4 regions of the Alcaligenes ammonioxydans genome follow, and region 3 is predicted to be linked to each of the others. Evidence: predicted binding sites of a transcription regulator. Region 3 holds the regulator's gene; each other region holds the start of a gene.

Region 1 (2,978 bases), 650 kb from region 3:
CTCACGTCTGGACAGAAAATTCAAGGCTCTGGCCTTAAGCGAAAGCCCCGCCCGTTTGGAGGTCGCTTTCTTTTCTACAGCCGAAGCATCATCGCCAACACTGGCAGGCTCGCCATTTCTGCCCGAGTTTGTAGATCGGGCAGAAAGCGCAGCGATACGCTCCCTTTGAGCCTGCTTCCGTTCCCGGATTTCTTCCGGATCGGTCTCAAAGGGTTCCTCATCGAACTCAGGAGGAGAGATCAACGATCACCCTCGGGCGCGTCAACAACAGGCGCAGCTTCGGCACGGCTGACCGTGGTGCTCATCAAGGCTACGCCCAGTTTCTCGCGAACCTTGTTTTCGATTTCACGCGCCAGCTCCGGACGCTCTTTCAGGAATTCCCGCACATTGTCCTTGCCCTGGCCAATCCGGTTGCCGTCGTAGCTGTACCAGGCGCCCGCCTTGTCGACCACGCCGGTTTGTACGCCCAGATCGATAATCTCGCCTTCACGCGAAATACCGCTGCCGTACATGATGTCGAACTCGGTCTGTTTGAACGGAGGCGCGACCTTGTTCTTGACCACTTTAACGCGGGTTTCGTTACCCACCATTTCGTCACCGCGCTTGATCGAGCCGATGCGACGAATATCCAGACGCACGGACGAGTAAAACTTCAATGCGTTACCGCCCGTGGTGGTTTCGGGGTTGCCGAACATGACACCGATCTTCATGCGGATCTGATTAATGAAGATAACCGTACAATTGGCACGCTTGATGGTGGCGGTCAACTTGCGCAGGGCCTGACTCATCAGGCGGGCTTGCAGACCAGGGAGGGAATCGCCCATATCGCCTTCGATTTCAGCCTTGGGGGTCAGCGCCGCGACCGAGTCTATGACAATCAGGTCCACCGAGCCCGAACGTACCAGGGCTTCGGTAATTTCCAGGGCCTGCTCACCCGTGTCGGGCTGAGAGATCAGCAGATCAGCCAGATTAACGCCCAGCTTTTGAGCATACTGCACATCCAGCGCGTGCTCAGCGTCAATAAACGCGCACGTTCCCTTGAGCTTTTGCATTTCGGCAATCACTTGCAAGGTCAAGGTGGTCTTACCCGAGGACTCCGGCCCATAAATCTCGATAACGCGACCACGAGGCAGACCACCAACGCCCAAAGCAATGTCCAAACCCAGCGAGCCCGTGGAAACCACCTGGATGTCGTGCTCGACGGTGTCGTCGCCATAGCGCATGATCGAACCCTTGCCGAACTGCTTTTCGATTTGCGACAGAGCGGCGGCCAACGCCTTGGAACGTTCCGAGGCCACTGCTTTGCTGTTTTTATCGTCCATGAAAAATCCTTGACTGTGGAATGGCGCCCCAACGGACGGGCACGACAATTAAAATTCAAACCTCATTATTGCATCAAATTATACTGTATATATACACAGATATTCAAATAAATTAGGCCTGCAGCCTCGTTATCCCCTACTGACCGGCCTGACAGCCTTGTGCCACAATGCCAGCCAGCCATTCAATCATTTGTTTGTGTAGGGTCATGCGCATACTCATAGCTGAAGACGACAGTATTCTCGCGGATGGACTTTCTCGCTCCTTACGCTACGAAGGCTATGCGGTCGATGTCGTGCACGATGGCGATAGCGCCGACTCGGCCTTGCAGCTTCAAAGTTTTGACCTGTTGATTCTGGACCTGGACTTGCCCAAAAAGCCTGGCCTGTCCGTATTGCAGTCCATCCGCCAGCGGCAGGACACGCTTCCCGTGCTGATACTGACTGCCAGCGACACGGTGGAGCAGCGCGTGCGCGGCCTGGACCTGGGCGCAGACGACTATATGTCCAAGCCCTTTGCCCTGACGGAGCTGGAAGCGCGGGTACGCGCCCTGACGCGGCGCAGTACCGGCACCAGCAGCGCCTTGCTGCATCACAAACGGCTGAGCTTCGACCTGAAGGGCCGTATGGCGTATATCGACAATCAACCCCTGGAGCTGTCAGCCCGCGAAACCAGTTTGCTGGAGATTTTCCTGTCGCGCAGCGGGCGCATGATCAGCAAGAACCAGTTCGTGGATCTGCTCTGTGAGTGGGGGGAGGAAGTCACCCCTAATGCCATTGAGGTCTACATTCACCGCCTGCGCAAAAAGCTGGAGCCCAGCGGCGTGCGCATCTTGACTGTGCGGGGCCTGGGATACTGTCTGGAACCGGAAAAACTGCGAGAAGACGCTCCAGCCTAAGCGAAGGGATCGTCCATGCAGCCCGCGTCGCCCCCATCACGTGCCACTGTCGCGCCCGCCCGAAAAAGGCGCGGGGCGCCACGTCCGCTCATCCACAAGATCATGATCTGGATTTTCGGGCCCTTGTTTCTGCTGTGGACCGTGGGCATTGTCATTACCTATTTCATCGCCCAGCATATTGCCAACTCGCCCTATGACCGCACCTTGCGCGATCATCTGGACCTGCTGCGGGTGGAAATCAGCCGCCAGGACCTGAACCAGCCTATTGAGCTGTCGCACGGCGCGCAAACCATTTTGCGGCAGGAAAGTCCCACGCCCACCCTCTGGCAAATCCGCGATGCCAATGGAGCCCCGTTGGCCGGCAATGCCCATTTGCCAGTTCCCGACAGCTGGAGCTATGACACCGACCTGCTGCGTTACCGGGATGTGGTTCTGGACGATCAGAGTCTGCGTCTGGCCTATGTCTGGGGGGGCAAGGACAAAAACAACACGCCTTTTCTGGCGGTTGCCGCTGAAACGAATGAACATAGAGCGGTGCTACACCGGGAAATTCTGATCGGAATGCTGACTCCGCAATTCATTCTTGTGCCGCTGGCAGCCATGCTGGCTGGACTGGGGCTGACGCACGGGCTGGAGCCCCTGAACCTGCTGCAGGCGCGCCTGCGAGCCCGGGCGCCGGGCGACCTGTCGCCTGTGGACCAGGAACAGGCTCCGGCCGAAATTGTGCCGCTGATCGATGCCATGAACGGTCTTTTGGCTC
Region 2 (2,978 bases), 1.5 Mb from region 3:
TATCGCTTGCCGTTGTGATCTTGCAGCCAGGAACCTTCTCCTCGCACAAAGACCAACTCCGGACGCTGGGTAATTTCCATTAATGCACGTACACCGGCCCGATCGAATTCCATAACGGCAAACCTTGATGAAAATGAAAAAAAAATAAACCAGCCCGGCGGCTGGACAATTTATTCTAACGCAGCCCACCCCCGGCAGGACGCTTATGCCTGGGACAATGGTCATCTGGCCGCGGATTGTCCCTTTTCTGGTACACATCCGCGCCCTGGCAGGCGCCAAAGCGTTTTAAGCCTGAAGTCTTTACGCAGTAACGGGGTGGAGGTGGCTAAGGCACGTCTGTCTAAAACCTGTCATCCAGGCAGCAGCCTGGCAAAGCGCTGCCTGCCTAAAACAAACCGTCCAGATCCAGTTGCCGAGGCTGCTCCTGCGGCATTTCACTGATAGGCAGCAAAGCGCTGGCTTTCACACCCAGCAAACGCAAACGTCTGTCCAGCACAGCGCGTTTCAAATTCTGGCGGGCGGCGGCCAGAATGGCATCGGCCGCCAGCACCGGAGTGGGCAGGGACAGGTCGCGCGTCACGATTTTGAAGTCCTCGAACTTCAGCTTGATGCCTATGGTTTGGGCGCACATGGCAGATTTGCGCAGATCCTGCTCCAGCTTTTCACACAAGGACTCCAGCACCGAGGACAGGCGGGAGCGATCCATGCGCACGTGCAGATCACGCTCAAACGTGGTTTCACGGCTGATGGACTTGGGGGTGCGATCCGTCGTCAGGGGACGGTCGTCCTGGCCGTGGGCCACGGCCATCAGCCACTGTGCATACCGCAGGCCAAAATGCTCCTGCAGCTTCTCCGCCGGGGTGGCCGCCAGCTCTCCAATCTGCCCAATGCCCAGCTCTGTCAGCTTGAGTACCGACTTGGGGCCAATCCCATTGATCTTGCCCACCGCCAGCGGCCAGATGCGGGTAGGCACATCGTCCATGGTCAGCACGCAGGCCCCATTGGGCTTGTTCAGCTCCGAGGCAATCTTGGAGAGCAGCTTGTTGGGAGTAATGCCCACGGAGCAGGTCAGGCCCGTGGCCTGGTTCACCGCTTGGCGGATCTGCTCGGCCAGTGCGTGGCTGTCTTCGGTCTTATGACTGAGGTCTACATAGATCTCGTCGATGCCCCGGTCCTCGATATGGTCCGAGACCGTGGCCACGGCCTGTTTAAACAGACGCGAATAATGGCGATAGGCTTGAAAATCCGCAGGCAGCAAGATGGCGTCGGGAGCCAGTTGAGCCGCCTTCATTAAACCCATGGCCGAGAACACGCCCAACTGGCGTGCTTCATAGGTAGAAGTCGTGGCCACCCCGCGCCCCACGTAATCGGCCAGACGGGCATGTTGCCAGCTGCCGTCAGGCAACTGACGCGGCGCATCAGCACTGCGCCCGCCGATCACCACGGGGCGGCCACGCAAATGCGGGTAGCGCAGCAGCTCTACCGAGGCATAAAACGCATCCATATCCACATGAGCGATGCGTCGCTCCAGAGGGGTTTCTTCTTGTCCCGTCACCACGGCCAGCCTGTTAACTGTATATACGTACACCATTATAGCGACAAGTGGGCTGGACGCTGGGGGCTACTGAATAAGCGGCAAGATGATATAAATCACTAATTATCGTTACGCTGACGGCGAGCTGAAACTACGTATTGAACCTGTGCCAAGCGCCCGGTTACTATGCAGCCTCTCTATCAGCGACACCAAGCACCCCAACAGGAGGTTTTCATGAAAAAAACAGTATTGGCTGCTGCGCTGGCAGCTCTGGTCTCCCTGCCCCTGGTAGGCCACAGCAAGACGCTTACCTGGTCCAGCCAGGGTGACTTCATGACCCTGGACCCCCATGCTCAGAACGAAAACCTCACCATCACGGGCAGCATGTATGTCTATGAGCCCCTGGTGGACTACGACAAAGACTTCCAGATCGTGCCCAGCCTGGCTACCGCCTGGGAGCAGCGTGAACCCACCGTCTGGCGCTTTACCTTGCGCGAGGGTGTGAAGTTCCACAATGGCGAACCTTTTACGGCTGACGACGTGGTGTTTTCCATCCAGCGCGCCATGGCGCCAACGTCCAACTTCAAGGCCTACGTCAACGGTATCGTCAAAGCAGAAAAGGTGGACGACAAGACGGTGGATATCATCACCGCCGCCCCCAACCCCGTACTGCTGCGCCAGTTGACCAGCGTGTTCATGATGAACAAGGACTGGGCTGAAAAGAACAAGGTCACCCAGCCCCAGGACTTCAACAAGAACGAAGAAACCTTTTCGGCTCGCAACACCAACGGTACTGGTCCTTACAAGCTGAAGTCGCGTGAAGTGGACGTGCGCACCGTCTTTGTCGAAAACGAAGAATGGTGGAACAAGGGCAACAAGGTAGGCAACATCACCGAAGTGGTCTATGTGCCGATCAAGCAGAACGCCACCCGCACCGCCGCCTTGCTGTCCGGCGAAGTGGACCTGGTTCTGGACCCACCGGCACAGGATTTGCAACGCCTGCGCCAACAGTCCAAGATTGTGGAAGGCAACGAATACCGCACCATCTACCTGGGTCTGGATCAAAAGAGCCCCGAGCTGAAATACAGCAGCATCAAGGGCAAGAACCCGTTTGCCGACCAGCGTGTCCGTGAAGCCCTGTATGTGGCCATCGACATTGAAGCCATCAAGAAAGCCGTGATGCGCGGTTCCTCCGCCCCCACCGGCACCATGGTGGCCCCTCAGGTTCACGGCTACACCAAAGAGCTGGCCCAGCGCCTGCCTTACAGCCAGGATCGCGCCAAGGAGCTGCTGAAAGAAGCCGGTTACGACAATTCCCTGACCTTTACCCTGGATTGCCCGAACGATCGCTACATCAACGATGAAGCCATCTGCCAGGCCATCGTGGGCATGTGGGCCAAGGTCGGCGTGAAAGCCAACCTGAACGCCATGCCACGCGCCACCT
Region 3 (2,978 bases):
TGATCCATCCTCGGCATTGCTGGAGGTTCTGGACCCTGAACAAAACCACACCTTCCAGGATCACTACCTGGAAGTGGACTACGACCTGTCCGATGTGATGTTTGTGGCAACCAGCAACACCTTGAATATTCCACCGGCCCTGCTGGACCGTATGGAAGTGATTCGTCTGTCGGGTTACACCGAAGACGAAAAGGTGCGGATTGCCTTCGATTACCTTCTGCCCAAGCTGATGAAAAACAACGGCGTACGCGAAGGCGAACTCGAGGTGACGGAAGATGCCGTGCGCGACATCGTACGCTACTACACGCGGGAAGCGGGTGTCCGTTCGCTGGAGCGGGAAATCAGCAAAATCTGCCGCAAGGTGGTTCGCAAATTGCTAGTAGCCAATCCTCAGGCTGGCACACGAGCGTCCCGTCACAAGGTTTTGACGCAGGAAACCCTGGTGGTTAACTCGGAGAACCTGAGCGAATACCTGGGCGTGCGTCGTTTCTCCTTCGGCCTGGCCGAGAAAGAGAACAAGATTGGTCAGGTGACTGGTCTGGCCTGGACCGAGGTGGGTGGCGATTTGCTGACCATCGAAGTCGCCGATATGCCCGGTAAAGGCAATGTGCTGCGTACCGGTTCGATCGGTGACGTGATGAAAGAGTCGGTCGAAGCGGCCCGTACGGTTGTGCGATCCCGTGCTCAGAAGTGGGGTATCCCCAATACGGTGTTTGAGAAGCGTGATCTGCACGTACACTTTCCAGAGGGCGCGACGCCCAAGGATGGTCCATCGGCCGGTATCGCCATCACGACCGCTATCGTATCCAGCCTGACGGGTATTCCGGTTCGTGCCGACGTGGCCATGACGGGTGAAATCACCTTGCGCGGCGAAGTTCTGCCTATCGGTGGCTTGAAAGAGAAGCTGTTGGCAGCGCAACGCGGCGGTATCAAAACCGTGATGATCCCGGAGGAAAACGTCAAGGACTTGGCGGATATTCCCGATAACGTGAAAAACACGCTGGAGATCATTCCGGTGCGTTGGATTGATCGCGTATTGGAAGTAGCGCTGCAAGATCCCGTCACGCCCTTGAGCGACGAGGAAGTGGCTCGTTTGGCTGCTGAAGCCCTGGCGGCCTCTCGTGCTGCTGGTGCTGGCTCCGAGTCATTCAAGCACTAAGCCGTTCTTTCTCGCAGGACCAAAAACAGGCTACCTTGGGTTCAAGGTAGCCTGTTTGCATGTTGGGAGTGCTACCCAGGCGGGGCTGAGTCATTCCTGCGCTTGTCGTGCCTGGTAGGGGCAAGCCGTAAAAAACCCCATAGTCCACAATGGGGTATGGGGTTTTGAGCTTGGTCTGTGTATGTCGCCCGGAACCTGGGCCAGGACAGGGGCTTAATGGAGCGGGTTGGTGCGAATGAGACCGACAGCAATGCCTTCCAGGGACAGGGAGTCGGGATCGGTGACGACAATCGGCTCAAAGTCCGGGTTTTCGGGCAAGAGGATTACCTGATTGCTGGAGCGTGACAGGCGCTTGACCGTGACATCATCCCCAATGCGAACCACCACAATCTGACCATTACGTGCCTCGGTGGTTTTTTTGACTGCCAGCAGGTCCCCATCGAAAATACCGGCGTCTTTCATGCTCAGGCCACGTACACGCAGCAGATAGTCGGGCGTTTGAGAGAAAAGGGTGGGGGCAACGCCAATTTCGCGCTCGATATGCTCGGTGGCCAGAATAGGACTGCCGGCGGCAACGCGACCAATGATCGGCAGCAAAAGTGCATCGGCCAAATTGGCCAGTACGTTGTTGCTGCTAGGCGTACTGTCGCGGGTGTCCGTGCCGAGCAGTCGTATGCCGCGCGAAGCGCCGGCCGTCAGCTCGATAGCGCCTTTACGGGCCAGAGCCTTCAAATGATCTTCGGCTGCATTGGCGGACTTAAAGCCCAGCACCTGAGCGATCTCGGCTCGAGTGGGAGGGAAACCGGTCCGTTCGATCTCGGAACGGATGATGTCCAGCACTTGTTGTTGGCGTGCAGTGAGCTTGGCGGTCATAGTATTGTCTGCTGAATATATATACAGTAAAGATTGTGCGTTACCGTTCGTGTTTTGGCAAGCGGCTCAGGCCGTAAAGACTTAACTTTTGGCCTTTGGTGGCACCGAAGCGGGCGGGTTCCAATCCTTGCGGTCCAGTGTATACAGAACATGCGGCACAAGTTTGTGGCCGGCAGGGACGCCGGGATGATCGAAGGTGCCCGGCTGCTCCGTCATGCCCAGACGTTGCATAACGGTTTGCGAAGGGAGGTTCAGTTGCGCGGTGTAAGCAACGATCTGCTCCAGCTCCAGTTCTTTGAAAGCAAAGGCTAGGCAGGCGCGAGCCGCTTCCGTCGCAAACCCCTTGCCCCAGTACTCGGGTAACAGGCGCCAGACCAGTTCTACGCAAGGTTGAAAATACAGATCGGCCGTGGGGCGGTTCAAGCCCACCATGCCGATGAATGCGCCGGTTTCGTTCAGTTCTACTGCCCAAGGGCCCCAGCCGTGTTCTTCGATCAGACTTTGGCTTCGCTGAGCGATGGCATCACTTTGAGCACGATCCAGCGTTGCGGGATAAAAGCGTAGTGCATGCGGATCACGGTTCAAACGGTGAAAGGGCTCCAGATCGGTGGCTTTCCAAGGGCGGAGAAGCAGGCGGTCGGTATGTAGGGAAATCGCGTCGGTCATGAGTGTTTTCCAAGGGCTGTAACAACAACGCCCTTCCGGAGAAGGGCGTTGGTGGGTAGGGCTAAGGCCGGCTTATTTCAGGACTTGAGCGATGGCCTTGGCCACGACGTCAATGTTCTGGCTGTTCAGTGCGGCAACGCAGATGCGGCCGCTGCTGACCGCGTAAATCCCATGCTCCTGGCGCAGACGCTCTACTTGCTCGGCGGTCAGGCCCGAGTAGGAGAACATGCCGCGCTGTTGCAGAACGAAGTCGAAGTTTTGTGCGACGCCGTGCTCTTTC
Region 4 (2,978 bases), 710 kb from region 3:
GCAAATCCAAGGCTGCCAGCCCTTTTGCCAAGCGGGCATCGTCATCCTCGTTCTGGGCTACCCAGAATGCGGTTTCGGCCAGACTGCGGTAAATCAGACAAGCCAGGGCATGGGGGGCTGCCCGTTCAATTCGGCCTTGATCCATCAGCGCCTGGTTCCTGGCTCGGCGGGCAACTGGTGCATGCGTATTGTGTGCAGGCCAATCCGGGGCTGAGCAGTGTGGGATCGGGTGTTGTGTTTCTGCTGCTCTGGGCACAGGTATTGCGTCGCCAAAACTGGATTCGGGAAGGTGGCAGGCTGTCTCTTTGGGTTTCACCAAGCGCAAGCGCGGGTTATTGCGGATTGGTATCTGGCATGCGTACTGCGACGATGATTGTCAGAACTCATTGAAATATTCTGTACATCGTTATGGTGTACGGTATAGGGATGCTTTCTGGCTGACCACCGAGGGGGCCCACACAAGCGGCCCATAGAGGTGGTCTTAATCAAGGGCCTTGTATGACGCAACTTCAGCGCTCCACCACTATTCCGCAGCTCAACCCCATGATTTGGAACACGCTTGAGCTTGTGCGTTTACGCCAGACTCCCTGGCACAAGAAACAAGCCGTGTTTGAACAATTACAGTCGCTGGGATTAGTTCAGGCCATTCCACAAACGACGCAGACTCCTTCTCCTTTTCCCGCGCCTTTGATTGCCATGTTGACCGAAGAAGGACGGCAATTGCTGGAGGCTCGCTCTCATCATCAAGAGGCATTGATCAAGCTGCTGGACGCTTGACCGTCGCTATAACGGGCCTGACGGTCAGCTGCCTGGCAGCCTGACCGGTGCAAGGTTTTCTTTTTTTGCCGAGTCGCAGGCTTGGTGACGCCGTCGCTGAAAACGGTATAATACTGTTTTTATATACAGCAATGGTGCCATGGAGCTTGCGCGCAAACTTGAGATTCTGGCTGACGCGGCCAAGTATGATGCCTCGTGCGCCAGCAGTGCGGCCCCCAAACGGGATTCCCGTGGGCGCACGGGTCTGGGCGCCAGTACCGGTGCCGGTATCTGCCACAGCTTTACGCCGGACGGACGCTGCGTTTCGCTGCTCAAGATACTGCTGACCAATTTTTGCCAGTATGACTGCCTGTATTGTGTGAACCGGCGCTCCAGCAACGTGCCACGAGCGCGTTTTCGGCCTGCAGAAGTGGTGGATCTGACGCTGGATTTTTATCGGCGCAACTATATAGATGGGCTTTTCCTGAGCTCGGGCATCATCCGCAGCTCGGACTACACCATGGAGAGTCTGGTCGAAGTGGCGCGTTCCTTGCGCGAGGATCATCATTTTCGTGGCTATATCCACCTTAAAACCATTCCGGATGCCGACCCGCAGTTGATCACGCTGGCAGGCCAGTACGCGGACCGGCTCAGCGTCAATATTGAGCTTCCCACGGATGCCGGCCTGAATCGCCTGGCTCCGGAAAAAAGCGGTCACACGATCAAGCGGGCCATGGGGGTGATTCGTCTGGCCCAGGAGCAGGCCCAGCAAGAGAAACGGCCCAAGGTGCCGGCGGGGCAAAGTACGCAGATGATCGTGGGGGCCGATGCGGCCGATGACCGCAATATTTTGCAAACCGCCCAGACGCTGTACGGGGCTTACAAGCTCAAACGGGTGTATTACTCCGCTTTTAGTCCTATTCCGGATAGTTCCTCGGCGCTGCCGGCGCAGCCGCCCCCGCTCTTGCGCGAGCACCGTCTGTATCAAGCCGATTTTTTGTTGCGCAGCTACGGGTTTCGGGCCGAGGAACTGTTTCAGAATACAGGCGACCTGCCTTTGGATATTGATCCCAAGCTGTCTTGGGCCTTGTCGAACCGGGATATTTTTCCGGTGGATCTGAACCGGGCCCCTGAACGACTGATTGCCCGTGTGCCGGGCATTGGTATTCGCAATGCCAAGCGTCTGGTGGAACTGCGTCAGATGCGGGCTATTCGATACCAGGACCTGATCCGTTTGCGTTGCTCTATCCGTACATTGCAGCCTTTTGTTGTGGTGCAGGATTATCGTCCCGGGCTAGCCGAGGCGGCCTCCGACACCTTACGTCGCATGCTGTCGAGCAATCCGCAGCAACTGAGCCTGCTATGAGGCCCGCTTGCCAGCTCTCCGTATGGCCTACACCCGGCAAGGGCAGGCCCGGATGGTAACCCTGCAGGTAGACGGGGGGTACGCTGGCTGGCGGGAACAGGCTTTACGTGCTCTGGCCGCCAGCTGGGCACCGGAACAACTTTGCTGGGCAGACTCCTTCGCGGAACCGGGGCCCAGGGCGGGGCAAATCGGGCTGGAATATGAGCTCTCCCAGTCGCTGCCCCCCGCAACTGAGGTGTTGCAAGAGCCCCAGGGGCATGAACCCGCCAACCGGCCGTCGGTCCGTATTTCAAAAGGACTGGCTGCTTTGCTGCAAGATGCGGCGTTGTGCCGTACTGCACAGCGATGGGCCTTGCTCTATCGTGTCTTGTGGCGCTGGCACCACGGTGATCGCAGTGTGGAGTCCGTGGCCGACGAGGATGGGGCGCGTTTGTATGAGATGGCCAAGGCCGTTCGCAAGGAAAAGCACGACATGATGGCGTATGTGCGGTTTCGCCATTGTGGAACGGGCCAGTTGCCTGAGTACTGGGCTTGGTTTGAGCCCGAGCACGATGTTCTGGAGTGGATCGCTGATTATTTTTCCAGACGGATGGGGGGAACCTCTTGGTGTATTGCGACGCCTCGGCGTGTGGCGCTGTGGGATGGTCATACGCTGCAGCTACGGGATGCGCCGGACGATCTGAAAGCCCGACAGGCTGGTCCGGGGCAGGACCAGGTAGAAGCCTTGTGGCTTCGTTATTACCAAAGCATTTTTAATCCCGCGCGCTTGAATGAAACGGCTTTGCAGCAGAGCATGCCGGTTCGATTCTGGAAGGGCTTGCCTGAAGCGAGCCTGATTCCGGCCATGGTCAGTGAG

The links. The regulator LexA, encoded in region 3, represses DNA repair genes until DNA is damaged. The targets are predictions, from matches to a motif close to ACTGTATNNNNATACAGT.
Region 1: a site for LexA is predicted at 1,405-1,422, ahead of recA (recombinase RecA). Genes of this name have one in related genera too.
Region 2: a site for LexA is predicted at 1,572-1,589, ahead of dinB (DNA polymerase IV). Genes of this name have one in related genera too.
Region 4: a site for LexA is predicted at 890-907, ahead of FE795_RS03895 (putative DNA modification/repair radical SAM protein). Genes of this name have one in related genera too.

What each region holds. Positions count from the first base shown of each region.
Region 1 covers NZ_CP049362.1:2,216,409-2,219,386, forward strand. The annotation lists gene recX (recombination regulator RecX) at 1-243, opposite strand, end outside; gene recA (recombinase RecA) at 240-1,322, opposite strand; gene FE795_RS10225 (response regulator transcription factor) at 1,529-2,218, shown strand; gene FE795_RS10230 (sensor histidine kinase) at 2,321-2,978, shown strand, end outside.
Region 2 covers NZ_CP049362.1:84,991-87,968, reverse strand. The annotation lists gene FE795_RS00385 (acetylornithine transaminase) at 1-113, opposite strand, end outside; gene dinB (DNA polymerase IV) at 386-1,555, opposite strand; gene FE795_RS00375 (ABC transporter substrate-binding protein) at 1,769-2,978, shown strand, end outside.
Region 3 covers NZ_CP049362.1:1,565,870-1,568,847, forward strand. The annotation lists gene lon (endopeptidase La) at 1-1,159, shown strand, start outside; gene lexA (transcriptional repressor LexA) at 1,373-2,032, opposite strand; gene FE795_RS07095 (GNAT family N-acetyltransferase) at 2,114-2,698, opposite strand; gene FE795_RS07100 (amino acid aminotransferase) at 2,771-2,978, opposite strand, start outside.
Region 4 covers NZ_CP049362.1:854,701-857,678, forward strand. The annotation lists gene FE795_RS17400 (hypothetical protein) at 1-316, opposite strand, end outside; gene FE795_RS03890 (hypothetical protein) at 499-777, shown strand; gene FE795_RS03895 (putative DNA modification/repair radical SAM protein) at 917-2,122, shown strand; gene FE795_RS03900 (UdgX family uracil-DNA binding protein) at 2,175-2,978, shown strand, end outside.